4 regions of the Dactylosporangium thailandense genome follow, and region 3 is predicted to be linked to each of the others. Evidence: riboswitches for the same ligand, from Rfam matches in the RefSeq annotation. Region 3 holds a riboswitch; each other region holds the start of a gene.
The links. A riboswitch is a leader RNA that binds a small molecule or an ion and turns the genes downstream of it on or off. The one in region 3 is predicted to bind cobalamin.
Positions count from the first base shown of each region.

Region 1: linked by a shared signal. The riboswitch ahead of AC6JBM_RS31265 (magnesium chelatase ATPase subunit I) and the one ahead of AC6JBM_RS03955 (ABC transporter substrate-binding protein) in region 3 are both predicted to bind cobalamin.
Region 2: linked by a shared signal. The riboswitch ahead of cobN (cobaltochelatase subunit CobN) and the one ahead of AC6JBM_RS03955 (ABC transporter substrate-binding protein) in region 3 are both predicted to bind cobalamin.
Region 4: linked by a shared signal. The riboswitch ahead of bluB (5,6-dimethylbenzimidazole synthase) and the one ahead of AC6JBM_RS03955 (ABC transporter substrate-binding protein) in region 3 are both predicted to bind cobalamin.

Region 1 covers NZ_AP029195.1:7,071,754-7,075,307, forward strand. Annotated here, with positions in the region: gene AC6JBM_RS31260 (vWA domain-containing protein) at 1-446, opposite strand, end outside; gene AC6JBM_RS31265 (magnesium chelatase ATPase subunit I) at 556-1,758, opposite strand; cobalamin riboswitch at 1,816-1,937, opposite strand; gene AC6JBM_RS31270 (hypothetical protein) at 2,040-2,909, shown strand; gene AC6JBM_RS31275 (hypothetical protein) at 3,046-3,554, shown strand, end outside.
Region 2 covers NZ_AP029195.1:7,035,723-7,039,276, forward strand. Annotated here, with positions in the region: partial or broken gene cobN (cobaltochelatase subunit CobN) at 1-1,709, opposite strand, end outside; cobalamin riboswitch at 1,747-1,882, opposite strand; gene AC6JBM_RS31105 (ferredoxin-like domain-containing protein) at 1,919-2,974, shown strand; gene AC6JBM_RS31110 (precorrin-8X methylmutase) at 2,971-3,554, shown strand, end outside.
Region 3 covers NZ_AP029195.1:931,164-934,717, reverse strand. Annotated here, with positions in the region: gene nikB (nickel ABC transporter permease) at 1-100, opposite strand, end outside; gene AC6JBM_RS03955 (ABC transporter substrate-binding protein) at 85-1,635, opposite strand; cobalamin riboswitch at 1,674-1,853, opposite strand; gene AC6JBM_RS03950 (SigE family RNA polymerase sigma factor) at 1,984-2,481, shown strand; gene AC6JBM_RS03945 (hypothetical protein) at 2,478-3,503, shown strand.
Region 4 covers NZ_AP029195.1:526,693-530,246, forward strand. Annotated here, with positions in the region: gene AC6JBM_RS02245 (sensor histidine kinase) at 1-412, opposite strand, end outside; gene AC6JBM_RS02250 (serine hydrolase domain-containing protein) at 409-1,773, opposite strand; cobalamin riboswitch at 1,868-2,072, shown strand; partial or broken gene bluB (5,6-dimethylbenzimidazole synthase) at 2,109-2,730, shown strand; gene AC6JBM_RS02260 (TolB family protein) at 2,731-3,554, opposite strand, start outside.

The DNA of each region.
Region 1 (3,554 bases), 6.1 Mb from region 3:
GCCAGGCGCACCACGCCGACCTCGTGGCTCGCGGTCGGCTCGAGCACCAGCGTGGCGTCGTGGCCGCGGAAGGAGACCATCCCGACCTTGTCCCGGCGCTGGTACGCGTCCCGCAGCAACGACAGGATCGCCGTCTTCACCACGCTCATCCGCTGCCGGGCGGCCATGGAGCCGGACGCGTCGACGACGAACAGCACCAGGTTCGCCTCGCGGCCGACCTTGACCGCCTCGCGCACGTCGCGGGCCTCGGCGCGGCTCGACCCGCGCAGCGCGGCGGCGCGGATGGTGTCGGGCACGTGGATGCTCGTGAGCTTGCCGCCGATCGGGGCGCGGGAGCGCACCACGCGGCCGTGCCGGGACAGGGCGGGCGAGCGGCGGCCGGCGTGGGCGCCCGCCTCGCGGTTCGCCCGGCCCGCGATGCTGAGCAGCTTCGGCTTGTACGGCACCCCGGCGAACGCCAGCTGCCCCGGCGCCCCGACGCTGTCCCCCGCCGCGTCCCCCGCGTCCGAGGCATCCGATTCGCCCCGCGAATCGGATTTGTCGGTAACGGAACCATCATTCGGCTCGACGGGCGGCCGCTGCTCGGGCGCGACCGGCGGCGGCCCCCCCGGCGCGCTCCGGCCCGGGCGACTCACCAGACCCGTCCGGCGAGTCGGACATTTCCGAAATATCCGTCGGGCTCGGCGGAACCGGGTCATCGTCCGGCGGCGGCCCGCCATCGCCGGGCGGCGGGTCCTCGTCCGGCCCGGCCTCCTGCTCGAGCACCTCTTCGAGGCGGTCGCGGTCGGCCCCCGGCGGGTCGAGCGGGTCCCGCCGGCGCCGGTGCGGCAGCGCCAGCCGGGCCGCGTCGCGCACGTCCGCCTTCGTGACCACGGTCCGCCCGTGCCAGGCCGCGAGCGCGACCGCCGTGCGGGCCACCACGATGTCGGCCCGGAGGCCGTCAACGCGGTACGCCAGGCAGATCCGCGCGATCCGGTCGAGCTCCGCATCGGGCAGGGCCACCGCCCCGAGCCGGGCCCGGGCGCTCACGATCCGCGCGGCCAGGGCGGCGTCCTCGGCCACGTAGCGCTCGGCGAACGACGCGGGATCGGCCTCGTACGCCAGCCGCCGCCGCACGACCTCGGCCCGCGGCGGGGCCTCCTGGGGCGCCGCGACCCCGACGACGAGCCCGAAGCGGTCCACGAGCTGCGGCCGGGGCTCGCCCTCCTCGGGGTTCATGGTGCCCACGAGCAGGAAGCGGGCCGCGTGCTTGACCGAGACGCCGTCGCGCTCGACGTGCGCGCGGCCCATGGCGGCCGCGTCGAGCAGCAGGTCGACGAGGTGGTCGGGCAGCAGGTTGACCTCGTCGACGTAGAGGACCCCGCGGTGCGCGGCGGCGAGCAGGCCCGGCTCGTAGGCCTTGACCCCGTCGCCGAGGGCCCGCTGCAGGTCCAGCGTGCCGACGACACGGTCCTCGGTGGCCCCCACGGGCAGCTCGACCAGGGCGGACCGGCGGTGGTGGGTGCCCGCCCCGGGGATGTGCGGGCCGTCGGGGCACTCGGGGTCGGGCGCGGCCGGGTCGCAGGCGAAGCGGCAGCCGGCGACGACCTCGACCTCGGGCAGCAGCGCGGCCAGGGCGCGCACGACGGTGGACTTGGCGGTGCCCTTCTCACCCCGGACGAGCACCCCGCCGATGGCCGGCGAGACCGCCGTGAGCAGCAGGGCGAGGCGCAGATCGGCCAGGCCGACAACGGCCGAGAACGGATACGGCGGGGTCACGGGCACTCTTCCCTTCGGCGGGTCCGCGCCCGCGAGGCGGCTGTTGCGAGCGGCCGGAGTCTCCTGACTGCCGGATCCCCGCCGCCCCTCGACCGCCTCGGCCGTCGCCGGCCGTGGGTGCTGAGGTGCGACTCCCCGGTCACAGTGGCGGGACCGTCCCGGACTCGCACCGGGTTCCTCCGCATACCGCTCGCCCGCCATCGTGTCCCACCGGCGACCGGCACGTCAACGTGGCGCGGTGTGACCCTCACGATCCGCACCCGCCGGCCGATGGTACGGGCATGCGGCGCGTCCTGGATTCGGCCGCGCAGACCCTGCTGTGCGTGCTCCTCGTGGCGATCGCGCTGATCGCCGCCACGCCGCCGCGGCTGCCGGGGCTGGCCCCGGAGACCTCGGTGGCGCCGCCGGGCACGCGGGCGATGTGGCTGTGGGAGCACGACGACCCCGGGCCGGTCGTGGACTGGGCCGCGGCCAACGGGGTGCGAGCGCTGTTCGCGTACTACGACCCGCGCACCGACGACACCGCGCGGCTGCGGCGCCTGCGGGAGCTGTGCGACGCGGCCGGCATCGTGCTCGACGCGCTCGGCGGGGAGCCCGGCTGGACGACCGGCCACGCCGCCGCGCTGGCCTGGGCCGAGGGCGCCGCGGCCACGGGCCTGTTCCACGGGCTGCACCTGGACGTCGAGCCCTACCTGCTGCCCTCCTGGAGCCAGGACCAGGCATCACTGGTACCGGACTATCTGTCGTTGCTGGAAGAGACGGCCGCGGCCACGGATCTGCCGCTCGAGGCCGACGTGCCGTTCTGGCTGCCGACCGTGACGCTCGCCGGCGGGGCGAACCTGGCCGACGCCGTGCTCGCCCGCGTCTCCGGCGTCACGGTGATGAGCTACCGCAACACCGCCACCGGCGCCAACTCGATGGTCGGGGTCGCCGACGACCTGCTGCGGCGGGCCGGCCGGGTCGCCAAGCCGGCGCGCCTGGGCGCGGAGACGCAGGCCCTGGGCGACTGCGCCTACTGCAGCTTCCACGGCGCCACCGCCGGCCAGCTGCACAAGACCCTGGCCGCGGTCGACTCCGCCGCTCAGCGGTACCCGGCGTTCGCGGGCATCGCGGTGCACCAGTACGAGTCCTGGGTCGCGCTGAGCGGCTAGGAACTGAGCGGCCAGGAGAACCGCGAACCCGAATCGACCCCAGCCGAACCGGAGGTGAACCACGACCTGCCTCAACCCTCCCCGCCCGCCGCCGATCAGCCGGCCGACAGCAGTCATCCTGGGAAGGACCCCTCCGATGCGCCGTACCGCCTCCATCGCCCTCGCCTGCGCCGCCGGCGCGGCCGCCATGCTCCCCGCGGCGGCCCCGGCCTCCGCGGCGACGCCGGACTTCGGGCTGGTGGTGCCGGTGCTCGCGCCGATGTTGCCGGGCCAGACGGGCTGGGTGGGCACCATGTGGGCCGCCACCAGCGACATCTGCGACGTGAAGGTGACCGCGAGCGGCACCGGGGTCACGGTGAAGTACCCGGCCAACACCGCGACCTACTCGTCGCTGTCGAAGGGCGACTCGCTGGCCAAGGGCCGCGTGGACTACGCCGCGTTCAACGTCTCGCTCTCCTCCGACAGCCTAATCGCGCTGGTCCCGCTCAAGCTCGACTACTCCTACACCACGAAGGCCGACGGGGCGGCGTCCTGCACCGGCACCCCGCGCTCCGGCTCGATCACCGCCACGCTCCCGGTCGTCTCGGTCACCGGCGACGCCGTGGTGCAGAAGACGACCCTCGTGACCGTGCCCAAGGCGACCCC
Region 2 (3,554 bases), 6.1 Mb from region 3:
CCCGGGCCATCGGCGGCACCAGGTGGTCGACGAGCGTGGCGTGGGCGCGGCGCTTGGCCTGGGTGCCCTCGCCGGGGTCGTTGACGAGGAACGGGTAGATGAGCGGCAGGTTGCCCAGGGCCGCGTCCGCGCCGCAGCCGGCCGACAGCCCGACCGTCTTGCCCGGCAGCCACTCGAGGTTGCCGTGCTTGCCGACGTGCACGACGGCGTGGGCGCCGAAGGAGTCGGCGAGCCAGCGGTAGGCGGCGAGGTAGTGGTGCGACGGCGGCAGGTCCGGGTCGTGGTAGATGGCCACCGGGTTCTCGCCGAACCCGCGCGGCGGCTGCACCATCACCACGACGTTGCCCCGCCGCAGCGCGGCGAGCACGATGTCGCCGTCGTCCGGGTCCACGAACAGCTCGCCCGGGGCCGGGCCCCAGTGCTGCTCCATCCCGGCCCGCAGGTCCTCCGGCAGCGTCTCGAAGAACGCCCGGTAGCGCTCGGCCGGAATCCGCACCGGGTTGCCGCGCAGCTGCTCCTCGGTGAGCCAGTTGACGTCCTGGCCGCCGGCCGCGATGAGCTCGTGGATGAGCGCGTCGCCGTCGGACGGGAAGCCCTCGCCGAGGTCGTAGCCGCGCTCGGCCAGCGCGGCCAGCAGCCGCACGACGCTCGCGGGTGTGTCGAGGCCGACGGCGTTGCCGATCCGCGAGTGCTTCGTCGGGTACGCGCTGAGCATCACCACGATCCGCTTGTCCGCGTTCGCCAGGCCCCGCAGGCGCGCGTGGGCCGCGGCGATCCCCGCCACCCGGCCCGCCCGCTCGGGATCGGCGACGTAGACGGTGAGGCCGTCCTCGTCGATCTCCTTGAACGAGAACGGCACGGTGATGAGCCGCCCGTCGAACTCCGGGATGGCGACCTGGGTCGCGGTGTCCAGCGGCGACAGCCCGTCGTCGTTTCCGTCCCACGTCTCGCGGCTGCTGGTCAGGCACAGGCCCTGCAGGATCGGCACGTCCAGGGCGGCGAGCGCGCCCACGTCCCAGGCCTCGTCCTCGCCGCCGGCCTGCGCGTCGGCCGGGCGGGTGCCGCCGGCCGCGAGCACGGTCACGATGAGCGCGTCGGCCCGGCGCAGGGTGTCGAGCAGCTCGGGCGGGGCGGTGCGCAGGGAGGCGGCGAAGACCGGCAGGGGCTGTACACCTTCAGCCTCCAGCGCGGCGCAGAGGCCCTCGACGAACGCGGTGTTCCCGGCGACGTGGTGGGCCCGGTAGTAGATGACGGCGACCGTCGGCCCGTCCACCGGCGCGGCCTCGCGCTCCAGCACGCCCCACGCTGGGGTCTCGACCGGGGCGGCGAAGCCGTGGCCGGTGAGCAGGACGGTGTCGCAGAGGAAGCGGTGCAGCTCGGCGAGGTTGGCGGCGCCGCCGAAGGCCAGGTAGGCGTGGGCCTGCGCGGCGAGGCCGGCCGGGACCGTGGAGTGGCTCATGAGCTCGGCGTCGGGGGCCTGCTCGCCGCCGAGGACGACCACCGGGAGCCCGGTCGCCAGGAGCGCGTCGAAGCCCTCCTGCCAGTCGCGGTACCCCCCCGAGGAACCGCACCACGACCAGCTCCGCGCCCTCGGCGAGCCCCGGCAGGTCCTCGACCGCCGTGCGCGAGGGGTTGGCCAGGCGCCACGCGGCACCACTGGCCCGGGCGCTGAGCAGGTCGGTGTCGGACGTCGACAACAGCAGGATCACGCCGGGTCCTCCCTCGGGGTCCGCGCCCCAAGACGGTGGGATGGGTCCGGCGGCGGAGAGTATCCTGGCTTGCCGGAAATCGTCTCTCCGGTTCACAGTGGCGGGACCGTCCCGGATTCGCACCGGGTTCCTCCACGTCGCCGTTGCACAGCGCCGTCAACTCTTCAGGACGAGCGTGTGTGCCGTCAAGCGCAGGTAGTATCCGCCGCGTGCAGGCTCCCAGCGGACGCGACGCCCCCGACCGGTGCCCCGGCGCCGTGCAGGTCCACGCGGCCGCCGACGGCGGGCTGGCGCGCGTGCGGCTGCCCGGCGGGCGGCTCACCGCCGCGGGGCTGACGGTCCTGCGCACCGCCGCGGCCGAACTCGGCGATCCGGCACTGGAGCTCACCTCTCGCGGAAACGTGCAGGTCAGGGCGTTGCGGCCGGGGGCCGAGCACGAGCTCGCGGCCCGGCTCACCGTCGCCGGGCTGCTGCCGTCGGCCACCCACGAGCGGGTCCGCAACATCGTCGCCAGCCCGCTGAGCGCGGCCGTGCGCCCCCTGGTCGCGGCGTTCGACGCGCTGCTGTGCGCCACGCCGGCCCTCGCGGGGCTGCCGGGCCGGTTCCTGGCCACCGTCGACGACGGCCGCGGGGACGTGACGCCGCTGCTCGGCGACGTGGGCCTGCACGGGTCCCGGCTGACCCTCGCCGGTCGCCCCACCGCGCGGCACGGTGGCCCCGAGCTGCTCGTTCGCGCCGCCGAGGCGTTCCTGGCCGAGCGCGCCGCGCAGTCCTCGCAGGCCTGGCGGCTGGCCGAGCTGGACGACGGCCCGGCGCGCGTCGCCGCGCGGCTGGGCACCACCGTCTCGGACACTCCGCTCACCCGGTCGGGCCCGCCCGAGCCCGGCATCCACGGCTCGTCCGCCGTGCTCGCCGTGCCGCTCGGACTGCTCACGCCGGCCCAGTCCGCGGCGCTGGCCGGAGAGATCATCGTCACGCCATGGCGCACCGTGGTCGTGCCCACATCGACGATGCCGCAAGCTGTGGCGTCCGGGCTCGTCGCGGACCCGGCCTCGCCGTGGGCCGGGGTGACGGCGTGCGCGGGCCGCCCGGGGTGTGCCAAGGCGCTCGCCGACGTTCGCGCGGACGCCCGGGCCTCGGTGCTCGCGGGCTCCTCGGAGCCGGCGCACTGGGTGGGCTGCGAGCGGCGCTGCGGCGCACCGAAGGGGAGACACGTGGAGATGTTGGCGACGGCGTCGGGCTACCAGCGCAGCGTGCGCGGATGAGCGACTACATCCGCGACGGGGCCGAGATCTACCGGCGCTCGTTCGCGACCATCCGGGCCGAGGCCGACCTGTCCGGGCTGCCGGCCGACGTCGCCCAGGTGACGGTCCGCATGATCCACGCCTGCGGCATGGTCGACCTCCCCGCCGACGTCGGCTACTCCCCCGGCGTGGTCGCGGCCGCGCGCGCCGCGCTGCGGTCGGGCGCGCCGATCCTGTGCGACGCCGAGATGGTCGCGTCGGGGGTGACCCGGGCGCGGCTGCCCCGCGACAACGAGGTCGTGTGCACGCTGCGCGATCCGGCGGTACCGGCGCTGGCCTCGACCCTGGGCAACACGCGCAGCGCGGCCGCGCTCGAGCTGTGGCGGGGCCGCATCGACGGCGCCGTCGTGGCCGTCGGCAACGCGCCCACCGCCCTGTTCCGGCTGCTGGAGATGGTCGCCGAGGGGGCCGGCACGCCCGCCGCGGTGATCGGCATCCCGGTGGGGTTCATCGGCGCCGCCGAGTCGAAGGCGGCCCTGGCCGAGTCCGGCCTCGAGCACCTCGTGGTGCACGGCCGCCGGGGCGGCAGCGCGATGACGGC
Region 3 (3,554 bases):
TCGTGAACAGCACGATCGAGATGCCGAGCAGGACGGGCACCGTCGCGGCGAGCCGCACGGCGAGGTAGCGCAGCATCGCGCCGGCTACCGGGCCAGCCACATGCCGGGCAGGATGCGCCGCGACAGGTTCGGGTCGGCGCCGTGGACCCGCGGGGTGTAGGCCGCGCCCCACTGCGTCGAGGCGTACAGGTACAGCAGCGCGACGTCGTCGAGCAGGATCCGCTGCACCTGCTGGGCCAGGTCGGCCTGCTTCGCCGGGTCGAACTCGGTGCCCAGCTGGTCGACGAGGGTGTCGACCCTCGGGTTGCTGTAGCCGCCGTAGTTGGACACGACGCCGGTGCGGTAGAACGAGCGCAGCTGCCCGGCGATGTCCCCGGTGGCCGAGCCGCACGAGCAGTAGGTGGCGATCTCGAAGTTGCCGTCGAGCATCATCTGGTTCGAGGCGGTCGTCTCCACGGGAGCCAGCTCGGTGGAGATGCCGACCTTCTTCCACTGGCTCTGCAGCGCGATCGCCAGCGGCTGGAACACCGTGTATGTCAAGATCTTGAAGTGCAGGCGGGTGCCGTTCTTCGCCCGTACGCCGTCGGGGCCGGGCAGCCAGCCGGCGGCGTCGAGCAGCCCGGCCGCCTTGGTCACGTCGGTCGCGGTGCCGGTGCTGATCGCGTACGGCAGTCCGGCCGGGAAGTGCCCGGTGGCCGCCTTGGCGTAGCCGTGGTTGAGCCCGTCGACCAGCTCCTTGCGGTCCGCGGCCAGGTCGAGCGCCTGCCGGACCGCCTTGTCCCGCAGCGCGGGGACCTTCTTCGTGTTCAGCCAGATGTTCCTGGTGGTGGGCGCCGGGGAGTGCACGGTGAACTTCGTGCCGGACTTCTCGTACTGCAGGCGCTGGTCGATCTCGACGTTGAACTCCGCGTCGGCGTCACCGGAGCGCAGCGCGAGCATCCGCGCCTGCGCGTCGGTACCCAGCCGCGCCTCGATCCGCTTGAGCTTGACGCCGCCCTCGGGCTTGTCCCAGTAGTCGGGGTTCGCCTCGGCGATCAGCGTCTCGCCGGGGACGAACTGGACCGGCTTCATGAACCCGGTCAGATCGGGGTTGCGGTTGAAGTCGTCGCCGCGGCGCTCGGCCTCGGCGGCGTTGTGGATGCCGTACGTCGTGAGCCGGAACGCCAGCCCCGGGTCCGGGGTCTTCGTGGTGACCCGCAGCGTCGTGGCGTCGACGGCGGCGAACTCCATCGCGCCGAGGATCGACTTGGCGCGGGTGTTCTTCGCCTTGTGCCGCTCCAGCGATGCCCGCACCGCGGCGGCGTCCACCGGCGCCCCGCTCCAGAACTTCACGCCGCCGCGGAGGGTGAACTCCCAGGTCGTCGGGGTGACGGACTTCCAGGCGGTGGCCAGGCCGGGCCGCAGCGTCGCGTCGTCGTTCTGCACGACGAGGGACTCGGCGAGGCCGTTCTCGAGGATCCGCTGCGCGTCGATGTGGATCGGGTCGAGCGAGCGCGGCATGTTCACGGTCAGGAACCGCAGCGTCTGCTCGGCCGCCGGCTCGCCGGACGGCGCCGCCGGGCCGCTCGCGCCGCAGCCGGACAGGAACAGGGAGATGGCGACGGCAAGTGCCGCCGCACGGGAAAAGGACCGCATGCGGGAGTTCCGCCTTCCAGCACCTCGTGGACGGTGGTGTACACGTACGTGCCGTGGCCGGTCTCCTGGCTGACGGGAGGCGCGTTCCCGGCCGGCCTTCCCAGGCATCGCTGCCCAGTGACCCCACGAGGGTGAAGGCCGGGAACTCCCGATCACAGTGGCGAGGGCCGCGCCGGCATCACACCGGCTTCCCGATCACCACGGCCCCGGCAGCCTAAGGCGGTCGTCGCGGTCCCGACAAGGAAGATCCAGCATGAAACTGCCCACAGCGCGCCGGCCGCCCTCGCCGTTGCCGGAGCGGTCCCGTGCAACGAACGCCGGGCGTGGCTTCGTGAACGGGGTGTGCAGGTGACGTTCGAGGAATTCCTCGCCGCCCGGTTGCCCGCCCTCACGCGGTACGCCACGGCGCTCGCCGGTGATCCCGACGCCGGCGCCGACGTGCTGCAGGACGTGCTCGTGAAGGCGCAGCCCCGGTGGTCGAAGATCGCTGAACTGGAGTCCCCGGAGGCGTACGTCCGGCGGATGGTCATCAACGAGCTGACCTCGGCTCGAAGACAGCTCGCGGCGCGGCTGCGCCGGGAGCGCGTGCACCACGCCGCCGAGCCGGCCGCGGCCGACGGCCATGACGAGCGGATCGCGCAGCGGGACGCGCTGGTCCGGCTCATCCGTGACCTTCCCGCGCGCCAGCGGATCGTGATCGTGCTGCGGTATCTCGAGGACATGGCCGACGCCGACATCGCCGTGCTCATGGGCTGCTCGATCGTCACCGTCCGCACCCAGGCCATGCGTGGCCTGGCCACCCTGCGCGCAGTACTGCCCCAACCCAGCCTTGAGGAGCAACGATGAGCTACGAGGACGACGCGATCCGCGGCGCGATCGCCACCATCGCCGACCGGGCCCACGCACCGCAGCGCATCGCGGCGGCCCTCGACGTGCGGACGCGGGTCATACGCCAGCGCCGCCTGGTGCTGCGCGCCGCCGGGGCCGCGGTGGCGGTGGCGGCGGTCGGAGGCGGCCTGGAGGTGTACCGCTCGACGGCCAGGCCCGGGCGGCCCGAGGAGCCCGGCTCCCCGAAGGCCCCGGGCGGCTTCCCGAAGGTCTCGGGCGGGCCGGGCGGCGGCTGGCTGGAGGCCACCGCGACCTGGCGCCCCGGGTTCCTGCCCGACGGCTACGGCCAGGTGATGGCCTCGGTCCTGGTGTCCGGCGGCGCCGCGGCCGCCACGAGCCGCGGCTGGGCCCCCGCGCCGGGCACCGACACCACGGGCGCGACCGTGACCCTGATCATCGGCGACGACGACCCGCTCCGTCACACCGGGGGGACCGTGTCGATCAACGGCGTCGAGGCCGAGGTGCTGGACCGCATCGAGGCCGCGTCCGGCGTGACGTGGGTGCCGGCGGGCGGTCAGCGGGTGACGGTGATCGTGACCGGCTCGGACCGCACGGTGGAGCGCGACATGGCGGTCGCGGTGGCCGAGTCCCTGCGCCCGGACTCGACGAAGATCGCGGTGGGCCCGCGGCTCGGCTTCCTGCCGGACCCGTTCACGTCGGGGTCGTGGTGGTACACGGCGCGCGCCGACCTGTACGGGCCCGCGTGGACCGTCGACCTGGCGGTGAACGGCCCGGGCAGCTCGCTGACGCTCGTGTGGGGCCCGGCGGTCCGACGCTCGTTCGACCCGGCGGGTGCGCAGCGGGTGCGGGTGCGCAACGCCGACGGCCTGCTGAGCCGGGACGGGAACGAGCTGTTCGTGCCGCAGGACGGCTACAACCTGGAGATCACGGCTCCGCAGGCCGGGCTGCAGCTGCCGAGGATCGCCGAGGGCCTCGAGGTCGGCCCGGTGCCGGACATCAGCTGGTACGGCTCCCGCTGATCGGCGCCCGCCGCGGGACGGCCGCGTGGACCCCACGCGGCCGGGCCCGCC
Region 4 (3,554 bases), 400 kb from region 3:
CGATCAGCGCCAGCTCGTGCCCGAGCGAGTCGTGCATGTCCGCCGCGATGCGCGCGCGTTCCCGCAGCGCGATCAGCTCCAGCTGCGCGATCCGCTCGCGGCCGGCCACCACCAGGTCGGCCTGCTGGCGGCGGAAGCGACCGGCGAGCCAGGGCAGCACCACGAACAGGGCCAGGCACATGAGCGCACCGGCGCCGCGGGCCGGCTCCGGCACCAGCAGGACGACGCCGGGCAGCGCGGCGAGCGCGGGCACCACCCAGTCGTGCCGCGCCGGCAGGTGCCGCCCGTGCAGGTAGGCGGCGGCGCTCAGCACCGGGAAGAGCAGCTGGCGCCAGGCCGGGACGTGGTCGAGGTAGAGGCCGCTGGCGACGCAGGCGCCGGCGATCGCCGCGAACACGAGATACTTGCTCACCTGGCCGAGGCTATCGAGCGCAGGCGGGCCGCCGTGACGACAAGGCCGGACACCGCCGCGACGGCGAGGGTGACGGTCAGTGGGGCGGCGAAGTACGTCATCTGCGCCCACGTGACCGTCCGGCCGTTCATGAGGATCGAGACCCACTGCGGGTACGACAGAAAAATCACGGTCGGGAGCACCGGCGGGATCAGGCGCCACCAGCGGCGGGAGGGGCGCAGCACGCCCAGCACGGCCAGGCCCGCCGAGGCCAGCGCGACCAGGCCCAGCACGAGCTCGATCAGCTGCCGCTGCCCGCCCGCCGCCGGCGGCTCGGCGCCGTGGGTCACGGCGACCAGGCCGCGCAGCACCTCGTACGTGTCGTCGTAGAGGCCCGCGCTGTTCGTCATCACCGCGTACCCGTAGCCGGTGGCGGGATCGATCGCCTCGACGGCCGTGTAGGTGAACAGGTTCCCCGAGTGCACGAGCAGCTCGCGGCCGTCCACGTCGGACGGGCCCCAGCCCATCGCGTAGTCGCGCACCTTCGACGGCGCGTGCATGGCCGCGAGGCTCTCCGGCCGGACGACCTGCGGGCCGTGGCCGGTCTGGGCGATGAGCCACCGGCCCAGGTCCTCGGCGTCGGTGACGACCCCGCCCGCGCCGCCGCGCGCCCCGAACGCGCGCAGCTCCGGCCGCGCGACCCAGGCGCCGAAGAGCGAGATGTGGCCGTCCGCCGCCGCGCCCCCGACGGAGCTGCCGGTCATCCCGAGCGGTTCGAAGACGTGCATCCGGACGTACTGCCCGAAGCCCACACCCCCGGCGACCTCCACGAGCCGGGCCGCGATCTCGTAGTTGGCGTTGCAGTAGGCCCACGCGGTGCCGGGCTCGGCGGCGAGGTGCCCGCTCCGCAGCGCCGCCACGTACGCGGCCGGGCTGGCGGTGGACTCGGCCGCGGGGATGTCGATGCCGCCGTCGGCGAGGCCGGAGGTCTGGTCGAGCAGCTGGCGCACCGTGACGCGGGCCGCGCGCGGGTCGGCCATCCGGAACTCGGGGAGCTGGTCCGCGACGGGCTCGTCCAGCGCGATCTTCCCGGCGTCCACGAGCGTCATGACCGCCGTCGCCGTGAACGACTTGCTCACCGAGGCGACCCGCATCGGCGTGCGCGCGGTGACCGGCGCCCCCGTCGAGTCGTGGCCGTAGCCGGCCGCGTGCACGACCTCGTCCCCGTGCGTCACGACGGCGGAGAGCCCGGGCAGCCCGGTCCCGTCGAGGGCCTGGCGCAGGTAGGTGTCGATGGGGGTCGCGGCCGGCGCGGCCTGGGCCGGTGCGGCGGGCCACAGGACGACGGCGGCGGCCGCGAGGGCGAGCAGTCTGCGGTTCATGCCACCCGACGCTAGGCAGCGGCGCGCCCGGGCGGATCTGCCGAACCGCCGCGGCCGCCCCTGACGAAAGTCGGGGGTGCGATACCCTTCGCGGCGGCAAGTACTGAAGCGAGGTGCCCCGCCGGCGACGGCGGGGAGAATCTGGGAAGCCGGTGCGAATCCGGCACGGGCCCGCCGCGGTGACCGGGGAGCCGCCGCCCACACGCGCACGCGTAGCCACTGGCCCGCACGGGCTGGGAAGGCGGGCGGTGAGGCGACGATCCGGGAGTCCGAAGACCGGCCTCGCGACTGACGGCCCCGGCCCGCCCGGGGCGTGAGCGCAGCGGGAGCCTGTCATGACGCACGAGCTGTACGACATCATCAACCGCCGCCGCGACGTGCGCGGCGAGTTCACGGGCGCGCCGGTGCCCGACGCCACGCTCGACCGGATCCTCGGCGCCGCGCACGCCGCCCCCCAGCGTCGGGCTGTCCCAGCCGTGGGACTTCGTCGTCGTGCGCGACCGGGCCCTGCGCGAGGCCTTCCACGCGCACGTGTCCCACGAGCGCGGGGTGTTCGCCGCGACCCTCGACGCCGAGACGGCCGCCCGCTTCGCCCGCATCAAGATCGACGGGGTACTGGAGTCGACGCTGTCGGTCGTGGTCACGTACGACGCCGAGCGCGGCGGCCCCGCGGTGCTGGGCCGCCACGCGATCGCCGACGCCGGCCTCTACTCGGTGTGCCTCGCCATCCAGAACCTGTGGCTCGCGGCCACGGCCGAGGACCTCGGCGTCGGCTGGGTGTCGTTCTACCGGGAGGACTTCCTGCGCGGCCTGCTCGGCATCCCGCCCGGCGTGCGGCCCGTGGCGTGGCTGTGCCTCGGGCCGGTGAGCCGGCTGATGGAGGTGCCGGACCTGGAGCGGCACGGGTGGCGCCGCCGCTCCCCGCTGCACCAGGTCCGCCACGAGGACCGCTGGTGATCAGCCGGCGCGCCAGTCGGGGGCCTCGTCGGTCCCCGGGCCGAAGGTGACCTGGGTGTTGCCGGTGCCGTCGGGGTTGATCGTGAAGATGTGCCCCCAGGCCTCGTTGTCGTCCAGGTCGCAGTAGGCGATCCGCGTGCCGTCGGGGGACCAGGCCGGCATCGTGTGGTGCGAGTCGCTGCCCGCCAGGGGCCGGGTCACCAGCGTCGCCCGGCCACCCGCGCCCGGGACCCGGTAGATCCCGGTGCCGTAGCCGCTGCCGGCGACGAACCGGCCGAACGCGAGCTGGGTGCCGTCGGGGGACCAGTCGGGGCGGGAGTCGTAGGTCCCGGCCACCGCCGCGGTGACCGCCGTCGTGGCCAGCGTCTTGACGGCGAGCGTCAGCAGGTTGCTGCCGCCCGCGGCGCTGTCGCGGACGAAGGCGATCTTCAGCCCGTTCGGCGACCACACCGGGGTGTGCTCGTCGACGCCGGCGGTGCTGGTCAGCTGGGTGAGGCCGGTGCCGTCGGGGGCGATCGAGCAGATGTCGGTCTGGCCGCCCGACCAGCACTCGTAGACGAGCTTGCCGCCGCCGGGGGACCAGGCCGGGGCGGACGCGGTGCCGCTGCCGGGCACGACGGTCAGGCCGGTGCCGTCGGCGTTCATCACCCACAGCTGGTCGGGGCCGGCCCCGTAGCGGCGCAACGCGAGCCGCGTGCCGTCGGCGGACCAGGCGGGGTCGCGGTCCTCGATCGCCGGCGTGCCGGTGAGGTCGGTCTCGCCCTTGCCGGACGCGGTGATCGTGTAGATGTCGCCGAGCGCGGTGCCGGCGGCGTCGAAGCGCT